DNA from 3 places in the Stenotrophomonas sp. YJH_SMC_36 genome. Region 2 is predicted to be linked to each of the others. Evidence: predicted binding sites of a transcription regulator. Region 2 holds the regulator's gene; each other region holds the start of a gene.
The links. Region 2 encodes FliA, which starts transcription of late flagellar genes. Its sites were predicted from a motif close to TAAAGTTTNNCNNNCNNNGGCCGATAA; they were not measured.
Positions count from the first base shown of each region.

Region 1: a site for FliA is predicted at 2,522-2,548, ahead of AC5P76_RS10370 (flagellin). Genes of this name have one in related genera too.
Region 3: a site for FliA is predicted at 1,815-1,841, ahead of AC5P76_RS13610 (methyl-accepting chemotaxis protein). Genes of this name have one in related genera too.

Region 1 covers NZ_JCAFTD010000004.1:393,471-397,563, reverse strand. The annotation lists partial or broken gene AC5P76_RS10375 (flagellin) at 1-1,138, opposite strand, end outside; gene AC5P76_RS10370 (flagellin) at 1,211-2,428, opposite strand; gene flgL (flagellar hook-associated protein FlgL) at 2,799-4,001, opposite strand; gene flgK (flagellar hook-associated protein FlgK) at 3,998-4,093, opposite strand, start outside.
Region 2 covers NZ_JCAFTD010000012.1:28,322-32,414, reverse strand. The annotation lists gene AC5P76_RS18455 (chemotaxis protein CheA) at 1-1,058, opposite strand, end outside; gene AC5P76_RS18450 (protein phosphatase CheZ) at 1,061-1,666, opposite strand; gene cheY (chemotaxis response regulator CheY) at 1,666-2,058, opposite strand; gene AC5P76_RS18440 (RNA polymerase sigma factor FliA) at 2,116-2,859, opposite strand; gene AC5P76_RS18435 (MinD/ParA family ATP-binding protein) at 2,856-3,743, opposite strand; gene flhF (flagellar biosynthesis GTPase FlhF) at 3,730-4,093, opposite strand, start outside.
Region 3 covers NZ_JCAFTD010000006.1:313,751-317,843, reverse strand. The annotation lists gene AC5P76_RS13610 (methyl-accepting chemotaxis protein) at 1-1,584, opposite strand, end outside; gene AC5P76_RS13605 (DUF5694 domain-containing protein) at 2,009-3,097, shown strand; gene AC5P76_RS13600 (hypothetical protein) at 3,107-3,346, opposite strand; gene AC5P76_RS13595 (PAS domain S-box protein) at 3,409-4,093, opposite strand, start outside.

The DNA of each region.
Region 1 (4,093 bases), on a different contig from region 2:
CAGCGGTTTCCTTGGCGAAGTCGGTGTCCTTGATGCGGCTGCGCGAGGCGGACAGGTTCTCCGTCGAGGTCTGCAGGTTGGCGACCACCGAGGTGAAGCGGTTCTGGATCGCACCCAGGTCGGCGCGGGTGTTGTTGATCGAACCCAGTGCCTTGTCGACCACTTCCAGCGCCTGCTGGGCACCCTTCACGGTGCTGATGTCGACGTCCTTCAGCAGCTTGCCCGGTGATGCACCGGTGCTGGCGGTGGCGGCGGCGCTGTCGAAGCCGGTGACGCCGGCGCTGGTGCCCGCAGTGGCGGACATGGCGACGAACTTGCCGTCCTTGTCGACGCTTTCCTTCACCGAGGTCAGGTTGATCTGGCCGGCGGTGGTGCCGTCGAGTTCGGCGTAGACGCCGGTCTCACCGATCTTGGCGTTGATCGCGGTCACGGTCGCCGCGGCCAGGGCGGCCTGGTCCTTGGCGGCGTCGCCGGTGGAGGTGATCTTGACGTCGGCGATCTTGATCGCCGAGGTCAGGCCGCCGCCACCGATGGTCAGGCCGGAATAGGTGATTTCCTTGCCCGCATCGGCTGCGACGCTATCGCCTTCGTCGATGGCGATGGTGTTGGCGTCGAAGACGGCATTGCCCAGCGCGTCGGCCTTGGCATCGACCACCTTGTCGATGGCGATGGCCTGGCCGGCGTTGGCACCGACCTGGAACAGCTGGCTGGAGAACGAACCGTCCAGCAGCTTGGTGCCGTTGAACTCGGACTGCTTGGCAACGCGGTCGATTTCGCTGACCAGCTGGGTCACTTCGGCCTGCAGCGCCTTGCGGTCACTGGCCGAGTTGGTGGCATTGGCGGCCTGCACCGACAACTCGCGGACGCGCTGCAGGTTGTTGCCGATCTCGGTCAACGAGCCTTCGGCGACCTGGGCCAGCGAGATGCCGTCGTTGGCATTGCGGATGGCCACATCGGTGCCGCGGATCTGGGTGCCGAAGCGCTCGGAGATCGCCAGGCCAGCGGCGTCGTCCTTGGCGCTGTTGATGCGCGAACCGGAGGACAGGCGCTGGATGGTGGTGGCCAGCGAGCTGCCGCTGGTGCTCAGGTTACGCTGAGCATTCAACGACATCGTGTTGGTGTTGATGACTTGTGCCATGAGGAGAGGTCCTTGAGCGGTTGCACGTGAGTTGGGTCAGACGCCCCCGACGTGCCCCGGGAGCGGCTCATGTCAGCGCTGCAACAGGCTGAGCACGTTCTGCGGCACCTGGTTGGCCTGGGCCAGCATGGCCGTGCCGGCCTGCTGCAGGATCTGGGTGCGGGTCAGTTCGGCGGTTTCCTTGGCGAAGTCGGTATCGCGGATGCGGCTGCGCGAGGCCGACAGGTTTTCGGAAGAGGTCTGCAGGTTGGCGACCACCGAGGTGAAGCGGTTCTGGATCGCGCCCAGGTCGGCGCGGACGCTGTTGACCGATTCCAGGGCCTTGTCGACGATCTCCAGGGCCTGCTGGGCGCCGGCGACGGTATCGATCTGGATGTCGGCGACGTGGGCGGCAGCGGTGCCGGCGGCGGGGGCGTTCAGGTCGGTTGCGGTGGCGGTCGGCCCCATCTTCACGGTCACACCGGCCACGGTGTTGTCGGCCTTGACCGAGGTCAGGGTGACTTCGCCCGCGGTGGTGGACTGCGCGGCATGCAGGCCGGTTTCGCCGATCTTGCCGTTCAGGGCAGCAGCCAGCGCCTTGGTGGCGTTGTCCTGGTTGACCTTGCGCACCGCAGCGATCTCGGCGGCGGTGGCCGGCGCGCCCGGCGGGGTGGTGTAGTCGAACGTGACGTCGCCGATGCTGACGTCGCCCACCGTGATGTTAGCCAGCGTGCCGGCGGCGGCATCGACGGCTGCGTCATCCAGGGTGGCGCTGCCAGCGTTGACGAAGGTCGTCGCGCCCAGCGAGTTGGCCTTGGCGTCGACCACGCTGTTGATGGCGATGGCCTGGCCGGCGTTGGCACCCACCTGGAACAGCTGGCTGGTGAAGCTGCCGTCGAGCAGCTTGGTGCCGTTGAAGTCGCTCTGCTTGGCGACGCGGTCGATTTCGCTGACCAGCTGGGTCACTTCGGCCTGCAGGGCCTTGCGGTCGCTGCTGGAGTTGGTGGCATTGGAGGCCTGCACGGCCAGTTCGCGGATGCGCTGCAGGTTGTTGCCGACTTCGCTCAGCGAACCTTCGGCGACCTGGGCCAGCGAGATGCCGTCGTTGGCGTTGCGGATGGCCACGTCCAGGCCGCGGATCTGGGTGCTGAAACGCTCCGAGATCGCCAGGCCAGCGGCGTCGTCCTTCGCGCTGTTGATGCGCAGGCCGGACGAGAGGCGCTGGATGGTGGTGGCCAGCGAGTTGCCGCTGGTGCTCAGGTTGCGCTGAGCGTTGAGCGACATCGTATTGGTGTTGATTACCTGTGCCATGGGGTCGTCTCCTCTTATTTGGAACCCGTAGGTGAATGGAACGAAGCGCCGCCTGTTTTTTGTTTGGCTGTGTGCTTCGCCGTTGCCAAATGAATAACGGCGCTTTGTCAACAACCTTTAGGCGTGAATTCCGATGAACCGGAAAAAGCCCGCGGGACGCTGTTTTTCCGGGGTTTCACCGGCCTGGAAGGGGGGCGGGCAGGGGTGGCGGGCGCCGCTGGTGGCGCCGGGTGCGGCGGACCTGGGCGCGCGGGTCGTCAATGAACGCGCGCGGCGCACCGGCGGGCGAGGCAGCGGCAGGGTGCTGCGGAAACGAAAAAGGCCGCGATGCAGGGCATCGCGGCCTTCATGGGCGTGTGCGGGAAACGGATCAGCCGATCTTGTTGAACAGCGACATCGACTGCATCTGCGAGAAGATCGTCTGTGCAGCCTGCAGCGCCGTGCTCTGCAACTGGTACTGGCTCAGGGCATCGGCGTAGTCCAGGTCGCGCATCTGTGACAGGGTGGTCTTCAACGTCACACTGTTGGCTTCGCGCATGTCCGCTGCATTGTCCAGCGCCTTGAGCTGCGATCCGCCGGCAGCACGCGAATCGATCATCCGCTCGGACGCGCGGCCGACGTCGCGCAATGCACTCTGCAGCTGGTTCTGCTGCGCTGCCAGCTGTGCGGTGCTGCCGGTATCGGCGTCGAGTGCGGCGATCAGCTTGTCCATCGTCGCGAAGATGTCGCGGCTGCCGGCCGGCTGCACGTTGAAGGTATCGCCGGGCTCGGCAGCGCCGGTGATCTGCAGGCGCACGCCGTTCACTTCCAGTTCGTCGCCGGGCTTCAGGGAGCCGGTACTGGTCACGTTGCCCGTTGCGTCCAGCACCTCGTACTGGTCGCTGGCGGTGAAGCGCACGCTGAAGGCCTGGCCGTTCCAGCTGTCGCTGCCGTCGCGGGTGATGTTGGTCAGCACGCCCTTGCCGGTGTTGCCTGCGGCGGCGCTGCCGTCGACGAAGCCATCGCCGGTTGGAATGCGCATGAAGATCTCGCTGCCGGGCAGGGCGTCGAGCACGTAGGTGTCCGGCCCCACTTCCACCTGGCGCTGGGTCTGGTCGCCGCGATAGACCACCTTGCCGTCGATCTTGGCGAACGGCGGATCGCCGTCATGGGTGCCACCGAATACATAGCGGCCGGTACCATCGCTGCTGTTGGCCAGCGACAGCAGGCCGTCGCGGATCTGGTTCAGCTCGGTGATCAGGGTCTTCTTGTCCGCGGCGCTCAGCGCCGGATTGCTGGCCTGCAGCGTCAGATCGCTGACGCGGCCCATCAGATCGTTGACCTGGGCCAGTGTGTTCTCCTGCACGCCGAGCCGGTTCTGCACGTTGCCGGCGTTGAGGCCCATGCGCTCGAGTGCCGCCAGGCTGCGGTCCAGGCCCACGGCGGTGCCCGCGGCCACGGGATCGTCCTTGGCGCTGACGATCTTGCTGCCGGTGGCGATCTGCTGCTCCAGGTGATTGAGCTTGGCCTGCTTGGCCAGCATCAGCGTCACCGACTGGTTGAACATCATTCCGGTGGAGATGCGGCTGCTCATCGGCGGACGGCTCCCAGGATGGTCTGGAACATGTTGTCGGCAGTGGAAATCAACTGCGAGGCGGCCTGGTAGGCCTGCTGCAGGCGGAGCAT
Region 2 (4,093 bases):
TGGTCGATGGCGTTGCGGACCAGGTGCACCAGCGGGTCGGCCAGGGCCTCGACCAGGTTGCGGTCAAGCTCGGTTTCGGCGCCGACCAGCTCCAGGTCCACTTCCTTCTTCAGCGAGCGGGCAACATCGCGGGCGACCTTGGGGAAGCGCGAGAACACCTTGCCGACCGGTTGCATGCGCGTGCGCATCACTGCCGACTGCAGGCGCGCGGTGGCGATGTCCAGGGTCGACACGGCGCGGTCCAGTTCCTCGTCGCGCAGGCGCGCACGCAGGGTCTTGAGCCGGTTGCGCGACAGCACCAGTTCGCCGATCAGGTTGACGATCGCATCCAGCCGCTTGGTATCCACGCGCACGGTGTGCTCGGCCTCGGCCACCGGCTTGTTGGCCGCGGGCTTGGCAGCGGCGGCCGCGGGGCGCGGTGCGGGCAGTGCAGGCGCAGGCGCCGGCGGAGCAGCCACGGGTTTCGCGCCGGGGGCGGCGCCGCCGTGCAGCTGGTCCAGCAGGGCTTCGAACTCATCCTCGCTGATCAGGCCATCGTCGGCCTTGACCGGCGTCGCCACTGCGGTGGGGGCGTTGCTGCCGTGCAGCTGATCGAGCAGGGCCTCGAACTCGTCGTCGGTGATCAGGTCACCGGCAGCGGGCGCGGCTGCTGTGGGGGCGACAGCAGCCGGCGCAGCAGTGCCGTGCACGTCGAACTGGGCGATCAGGTCCGGCGGGGCATAGCCGGGTTCGTTGCCGGAAGACACGGCATCCAGCATCGATTGCAGGTAGTCCAGAGACTGCTGTGCGGCATCGAAGTGATGCGGCTGCAGCACCGCCTGGCCAGCGCGGGCGGCGCCCAGTGCCTCTTCGGCGGCATGGCACAGCTCGACCATGGCGGTGATGCCGAGGAAGCCGGCGCCGCCCTTGAGCGTGTGATAGCCACGGAACACGGCGTTGAGCTGGTCGGCGTCCTGCGGCGCCTGTTCCAGCGACACCAGCTGTTCGCCGAGGCGATCCAGGATTTCCTGTGCCTCGATGATGAAATCGGCGGTGATGTCGTCGGATACCGCGCTCATGCTTACAGTCCCAGGTCCGACAACAGGTCGTCGGCGTCGTTCTGAGAGACCGCGTGGCGGTCCAGTCCCTTCAGTGCCGGTCCGGCCAGCGCCGGATCGGTGCGATGCTGCTCCGGTGGCAGGCCCAGCGCGCCAAAGCCTTCGTGCACGCGGCGGACGATGCCGACCACGCGACGGATGATCTGTCCGGTCAGGTCCTGATAGCTCTGGGTCAGGGCAATCTCGGTCAGGTTGTGGCGGATGCGTTCCAGCTGCGCATCCTGCCCCGGCTGCAGGCCTTCGGCGCGCAGCTGTTCGGTGAGGCTGCGGCACTCTTCGGCCAGGTCCAGGGTGCGGTGCGTGGCCTGTTCGGTCATCGCCACCACATGGTCCAGGCGCGCGCAGGCGTCGTCCAGCTCGCCCGCCTCGCTGGGGACGGTCGGCAGTTCGCCCAGGGCCTGGCCCAGTTCGCGGGCCAGCCGTGACAGGCCGCTCATCATCGGCTGCGTGCGTGCGGCCACCAGGGCGTCGATGCGCTGGCGCCAGGCGCTCTCGTCGCCGGATTCGAGCGCGTCGAGGGCTTCCTGCAGGCGCAGGACGAGGGCGTTCTTGTCGACCGTGGCGTCCATCAGGCGCTGGCCGCCAGGCGTTCGAAGATCTTGCCCAGTTTCTCTTCCAGCGTCTGCGCGGTGAACGGCTTGATGATGTAGCCGTTCACGCCGCTCTGCGCCGCTTCGATGATCTGCTCGCGCTTGGCCTCGGCGGTGACCATCAGCACCGGCAGGGTCTTGAGCTTGGCATCGGCGCGGATCGCCTTGAGCAGTTCGATGCCGGTCATCACCGGCATGTTCCAGTCGGTGACCACGAAGTCGAACGGCTGGCTCTGCAGCATCGACAGTGCGGCATGCCCGTCCTCGGCTTCGGCGGTGTTGGTGAAGCCCAGATCGCCCAGCAGATTCTTGACGATGCGGCGCATGGTCGAGAAGTCGTCGACGATCAGGATGCGCATGTTCTTGTTCAAAGCGGAGTTCCTTTGTTGTTCAGTCGCCCGCGGTGGCCGTGGCCGCCGCGGGCATGTTCATTCTTCAAGCCCGGCATCCGCGGCCTCGAAGATCTTCAGCCGGCCGCGCAGGCGCAGCACGGCCTGGCCGTGGATCTGGCAGACGCGCGATTCGCTCACGCCGAGCACCGCGCCGATCTCCTTCAGGTTCAGCTCCTGCTCGTAGTACAGCGAGAGCACCAGCTGTTCGCGTTCGGGCAGATGGCCGATGGCCTTGCCCAGTTCGCGGCCGAATTCGCCACGTTCCAGGACCTGCTGCGGTGTGGGTCCGCCCTGGGCGACGGTGTCCAGTTCGCCCTGGTCTTCGATGCGCGATTCCAGGCTCAGCACCTGGCCGCGCGAGGCGTCCTCCATCAGCCGCAGGTACTCGGGCAGTGGCATGTCCATGGCCGCCGCCACCTCGGTGGCACTGGCTGCACGGCCCGTGGTCTGCTCCAGGCGGCGGATGGTGGCGGCCGCATCGCGGGCGCGCCGATGCACCGAGCGCGGTACCCAGTCGCCACGGCGGATCTCGTCGATCATCGAGCCGCGGATGCGGATCGAGGCATAGGTCTCGAACGAGGCACCCTGGTCGGCGTCGTAGCTGCGCGAGGCTTCGATCAGGCCCATCATGCCGGCCTGGATCAGGTCGTCCACTTCGACGCTGGCCGGCAGGCGTGCGGCCAGGTGATGGGCGATGCGCCGCACCAGGTCCGAGTGCTGGGCGATGACCTCGGTCGCCGCCGAGCGCTGGACTTCCCTGTACTGGGCCGCGCCTTTCATGCTGCCACCCCGCGTTGCTTGAGGATGCGCTCGAGGAAGAATTCAACGCCACCGCGTGGCTCGGTGGGGGCCTGCCAGCGGGCGGTGCGACGGGCGATCTCGGTGATCGCCAGCGCCGCCGGGCTGGATGGATAGGCCTTCACCACCGGCTGCTGGCGCTGCACCGACAGGCGCAGCCAGTCATCCTGCGGCACGCAGCCCAGGTAGTTCAGCGAGACATCGGCAAGGAACTTCTCGCAGACCCGGGTCAGCTTTTCATACAGCACGCGGCCCTCGTTGGGGTCGCGCACCATGTTGGCCACCACCTGGATGCGGTCCACGCCGCGCTCGCGCGACAGCACCTTGATCAGTGCGTAGGCGTCTGTGATCGAGGCCGGTTCGTCGCAGACCACGACAACCGTGTCCTGTGCGGCCTGGCAGAAGGTCAGCACGCCGTCGGTGATGCCGGCGGCGGTGTCCACCACCATGATGTCCAGCTCGCGTTCCAGTTCGGAGAACACGTTCACCAGGCCGATGTGCTCGGCCGGGGCCAGCTCGGCCATGTGCCGCCGACCGGACGCGGCCGGCACCACCAGCACGCCGTTCGGACCTTCGACGATCACGTCTTCCAGCGAGCAGCGGCCGGCGACCAGATCCGCCAGGGTGTGGGTGGGATTCAGGCCCAGGATCACGTCGATGTTGGCCAGGCCCAGGTCGGCGTCGAGCAGCAGCGTGCGCTTGCCCATGCCGGCCAGCGCCACGGCCAGGTTGGCCGAGACGTTGGTCTTGCCGACGCCGCCCTTGCCGCCGGTCACGGCGATGGTGCGCACAGGGCCGAGCGGCTCGCTGCGGGTGGCCGACAGCGGGAAGGTCTTGGTCAGCTTGGCGTACTCACGCGACGGCATGGTTCAACTCCGGGTTGCAGGGCATATCGGCCGCTCGGCGCAAATCTTCAAGGCGAAGTACAAGATTGGCCGCGCTGGCCCGGTGCAGGTCGTCCGGAACGTCCTGGCCATCGGTCACCCAGGTGATCGGCAGCGCGTGGTCTACCGCCACTGACAGGGCGTTGCCGAAGCGGCCGGTCTCATCCAGCTTGCTCAGCACCAGGCCCTGCAGGTTGGCCGCGCCGAAGCGGCGCACCACCTCGTCCATGTCGCCAAAGCTGGTATTGGCCGGCAGCACCAGCAGGGTGCGGACCTGGCGGGCGGCACGCAGCCACTGCAGCTGCGCGGCCAGGGCGCGGTCACGCGGGCCC
Region 3 (4,093 bases), on a different contig from region 2:
ACTGACCCTGCGCACGTTGAGTACGATCTCGTCCATCGTGCGGCCAGCACTTTCCACCTGCGCCGTGCCCGCACCGACATTGGCCACCGATGTGTCGATCAGCTGCTTGATCTCCTTGGCGGCGCTGGCCGAGCGCTGCGAAAGTTCGCGGATCTCGGTGGCGACGACCGCGAACCCACGGCCGTGCTCGCCGGCACGGGCCGCCTCCACGGCAGCGTTCAGCGCCAGGATGTTGGTCTGGAATGCGATGCCGTCAATCACCCCGATGATGTCGACGATGCGACGCGAGGAGGCGTTGATCAAGGCCATCGTCGCCACCACCTCGTGCACCACGCTGCCGCCGCGCGCAGCCACCTCCGCTGCGCCGCCGGCCAGCTGGCTTGCCTGGCGCGCATTGGCCGCCGTGCGCTGCACCGTATCGGCCAGGCCCTTCATGGACACGGCGGTTTCTTCCAGCGAGGCCGCCTGCTGTTCGGTGCGCTGCGACAGGTCGCTGTTGCCCTGCGCGATTTCGGTCGCGCCGACCGCGATGGTATCGGCAGCGAACTTGATCTGGCCGATGATGCCCGCCATGGCTTCGACCAGCGCGTTGACGCCATCGCACAGCTCGGCGATGGGGCCACTCTTGTCGGCAATGGCGACGGTGCGGGTCAGGTCGCCCTGCTTGGCCGCCGCCACGACCTCCCGGGTCTGCGCCACCGCACGCTGCATGGCCTGGTTCTCATGCACCTGCGCGGTGATGTCGGTAGCGTATTTGACGACCTTGAACGGCCTGCCGTTGCCATCCAGGATGGGGTTGTAGGAGGCCTGGATCCAGATCTCGCGGCCGCCCTTGCCGAGCCGCCGATACTGCCCGGCGTCGTACTCGCCGCGCCCGAGCTTTTCCCAGAACCGGCGGTACTCGGCGCTGTCGCGAAGCTCGGGCTCCACGAACAGCGCATGGTGTTGGCCGCGCACCTCTTCCAGGCTGTAGCCGGTGGCGGCGAGGAAGTTGGCGTTCGCCGAGAGAATGTGCCCGTCCAGGCTGAACTCGATCACCGCCTGCGACTTGTCGATGGCGGCAAGCTGCCCCGCCGAGTCCGCGGCCTGCAGCTTCTGCGCGGTGATGTCGGTCGCGAACTTGACGACCTTGAAGGGCCGGCCCTGCGGGTCCAGCACCGGGTTGTAGGACGCCTGGATCCAGATTTCGCGCCCGCCCTTGCCCAGCCGTCGGTACTGTCCGGCGTCGAACTCGCCACGTCCCAGCCGGGCCCAGAAGTCCCGATACTCGGCGCTGGACGCCTGATCGGGATCGACGAACAGCGAATGATGCCTGCCCTGGATTTCGTCCAGACGATAACCCACCGCCTGCAGGAAGTTGTCGTTGGCCTGCAGGACGGTGCCATCCAGATCGAATTCGATCACCGCCTGCACGCGATGCAGTGCGGCCACCTGGGCGGCCAGCTCGGCATGACCGCGATCGCTGTCGACCCTGCCGGGCCGAGGCTGTCCCGCCAGCGCCCCCAGCAGGGAACGCCACGGCGACCAACGGGTGTGCAGCTCGGCTGGCGCCTGTGCGCCTGCCGTAAGGCCTGGAATGAGCATTGTCTGATCCTCGGTGTCCGGTAAGCGGTTGCGATCCGCCAGGCGGGATGCCCGACGGCGACATCAATTGCTTGGACTACAGGTGCCGGCAGGCACCTCTCGAGCAACGGGCAAGAACATCTGGGGGCGGGTGCGATCGACATCCGGGAGCGGCGGAACACACTGCGCGGGCCGCCCGACGGGGCAGCCTGGGGTCCTGCAGCGGGTGACGGGAGCGGGATCCAGTGAGGTTATCGGCACCTCCGTTCCGGGCTTTAGGCCCCTCCGCAGCGGGCCCTGTCCAGCCCCCTCCCCCTGCAGCGCCTGACGGGCCCCTAGATGCAGCCTGCAACGAAAAGGTTGCCATGACCATCGGGGCTGTCGGCAAGGGGGTGGACAGGCAAGGATGCGCCCACCACGGACCGTCCATCGACACGGAGATCGCATGTTTTCACGCCTGGCTGCTCTTTTCGCCCTCGGCCTGTGCAGCAGCGGCGCGCTGGCCGCCGATGCAGGCTATCGGCCGGGTTTCAATCCCGCACAGCTCAAGGGCCCGCCCGCCGGCCGCGTCAACGAAGTGCTGGTGCTGGGTTCACCGCACCTGTCCGACCTGCCCCCGACCTTCCAGCCGGCAATGCTGGAGCCGCTGCTGCAGCGCCTGCAGGCATGGCGGCCAACGGCGATCGCCGTGGAGAACCTGTCCGGACTGCAATGCGATTTCATGCGCCGCAATCCCGCCCGCTATGCCGAGAGCGTGGAAAGTTACTGCGTCGATCCTGCACCTGCCCAGGCCGCCACCGGTCTGGATGTTCCAGCGGCCAATGCCGAAGTCGATCGCGTGCTGGCGGCATGGCCCGCCACACCGACGCACGCACAGCGTCGCCGGCTGGCCGCACTGTTCCTGGCCGCAGGTGAGAACGGCTCCGCGCTGGTGCAGTGGCTGCGCCTGCCGGCGCAGGAGCGTCGCGCCGCAGACAGCCTGTCACCGCAACTGGTGCAGTTCCTCGACAAACGCGCCTCGCGACGCAACGAAGTCAGCCTGATCGCGGCCGAGCTTGCCGCACGCCTGGGCCTGGAACGCCTGTGGGCAGTCGATGACCACACCGCTGATTCGCCCACGCCAGCGGCACTGGAGAAGGCGGCTGGCGAAGCCGTCATGAAGGCCTGGGACAATCCCGCCACCCAGGCACGACGGGCCGCCGATACGGCCCTGTACGCCGAACTCGGCAGCACGGACGGCCTGCTGGCGCTCTATCGGAACTACAACGCGCCCGACACCGTCGCCCGGGTCTACGACAGCGATTTCGGCGCAGCCCTGGTCGAACCATCGCCAGAAGGCTTCGGCCGCCGCTATGTCGGCTACTGGGAAACCCGCAACCTACGCATGGTCGCCAACATGCGCGAGGTGCTGGGCCAGCACCCGGGCACCCGCATGCTGACCCTCGTCGGCGCCTCGCACAAGGGCTACTACGAGGCCTACCTCAACCAGATGCACGACGTGCGGCTGGTTGATGCCAACAGCGTGCTGGACTGAGCGCCAGGGCTAGCAGGGGGCCGGCGCATCGCCGCGCCGCGACCGCCACAGCAGCACGCAGGCGACCACGATCGCACCCAGGGTCAGTATCAGCAGCACCACCACGCCGCCCTGCAGGGTGGGCAGCAGCGCCTGCGCCCGGGCATCGCCGTGCAGTTGCTCCAAACGCAGGCAGGCGGCTACCGCCAGCCACCAGCCGATCATCGCCGGCGCGAAGGCACGCAGGGCATCCGGGGTCCAGAAACGCATGTCGTTCTCCAACGGGGTGGGTGTGCGCGCAGTATTCGCGGCCGTCCTCTCACAGACTGAGATCAGCCGCCACCGGCGTCGCTGTCCACGCCCTCAGCCGGCCATTCGCCGGCTTCCCCCTGCACCTGCACGTTGTTGCGTCCCATTGCCTTGGCCCTGTAGCACTGCGCATCGGCCGCAGCCACGGCCTGGTCCACCCCCATGCCGCCCAGCAGCGGTGCGATACCGATGCTGGCGCCCACCCGCAGGCGGTGCTGGTCCCAGGGAATGGAGAGGCTGGCCAGGGTCTGCAGCAGTTCGCCGCCGATCCGCGCCGCGCGGCGCGGCGTGCAGCCGGACAGGATCACCGCGAACTCGTCCCCGCCCAGCCGGGCCACCACGTCCGAATCGCGCACGCCGTGGCGCAGCACGCTGGCCACCGCCCACAGCACCGCATCGCCGGCCAGGTGGCCCCAGGTGTCGTTGACCGGCTTGAAGCGGTCCAGGTCGATGTACATCAGCGATGCCGCCTGGCCTGTCCGCTCGACCCGGGTGATGGCCTGCTGCAGATGGACTTCGAACCCCCGCCGGTTGCTCAGTTCGGTCAGCGGATCGATCTCCGCCAGCTGGCGCGCTTCGCGCTGCCGTGCACGCTGCTGGGTATCGTCGCGCAGCACCCACACCGCACCGCGCACATGGCCCTCATCGTCGCGCAGCCAGGCGCGGGTCAGGTCCACCGGCACCGTCGCCGTGCCCAGCCGCAGCAGC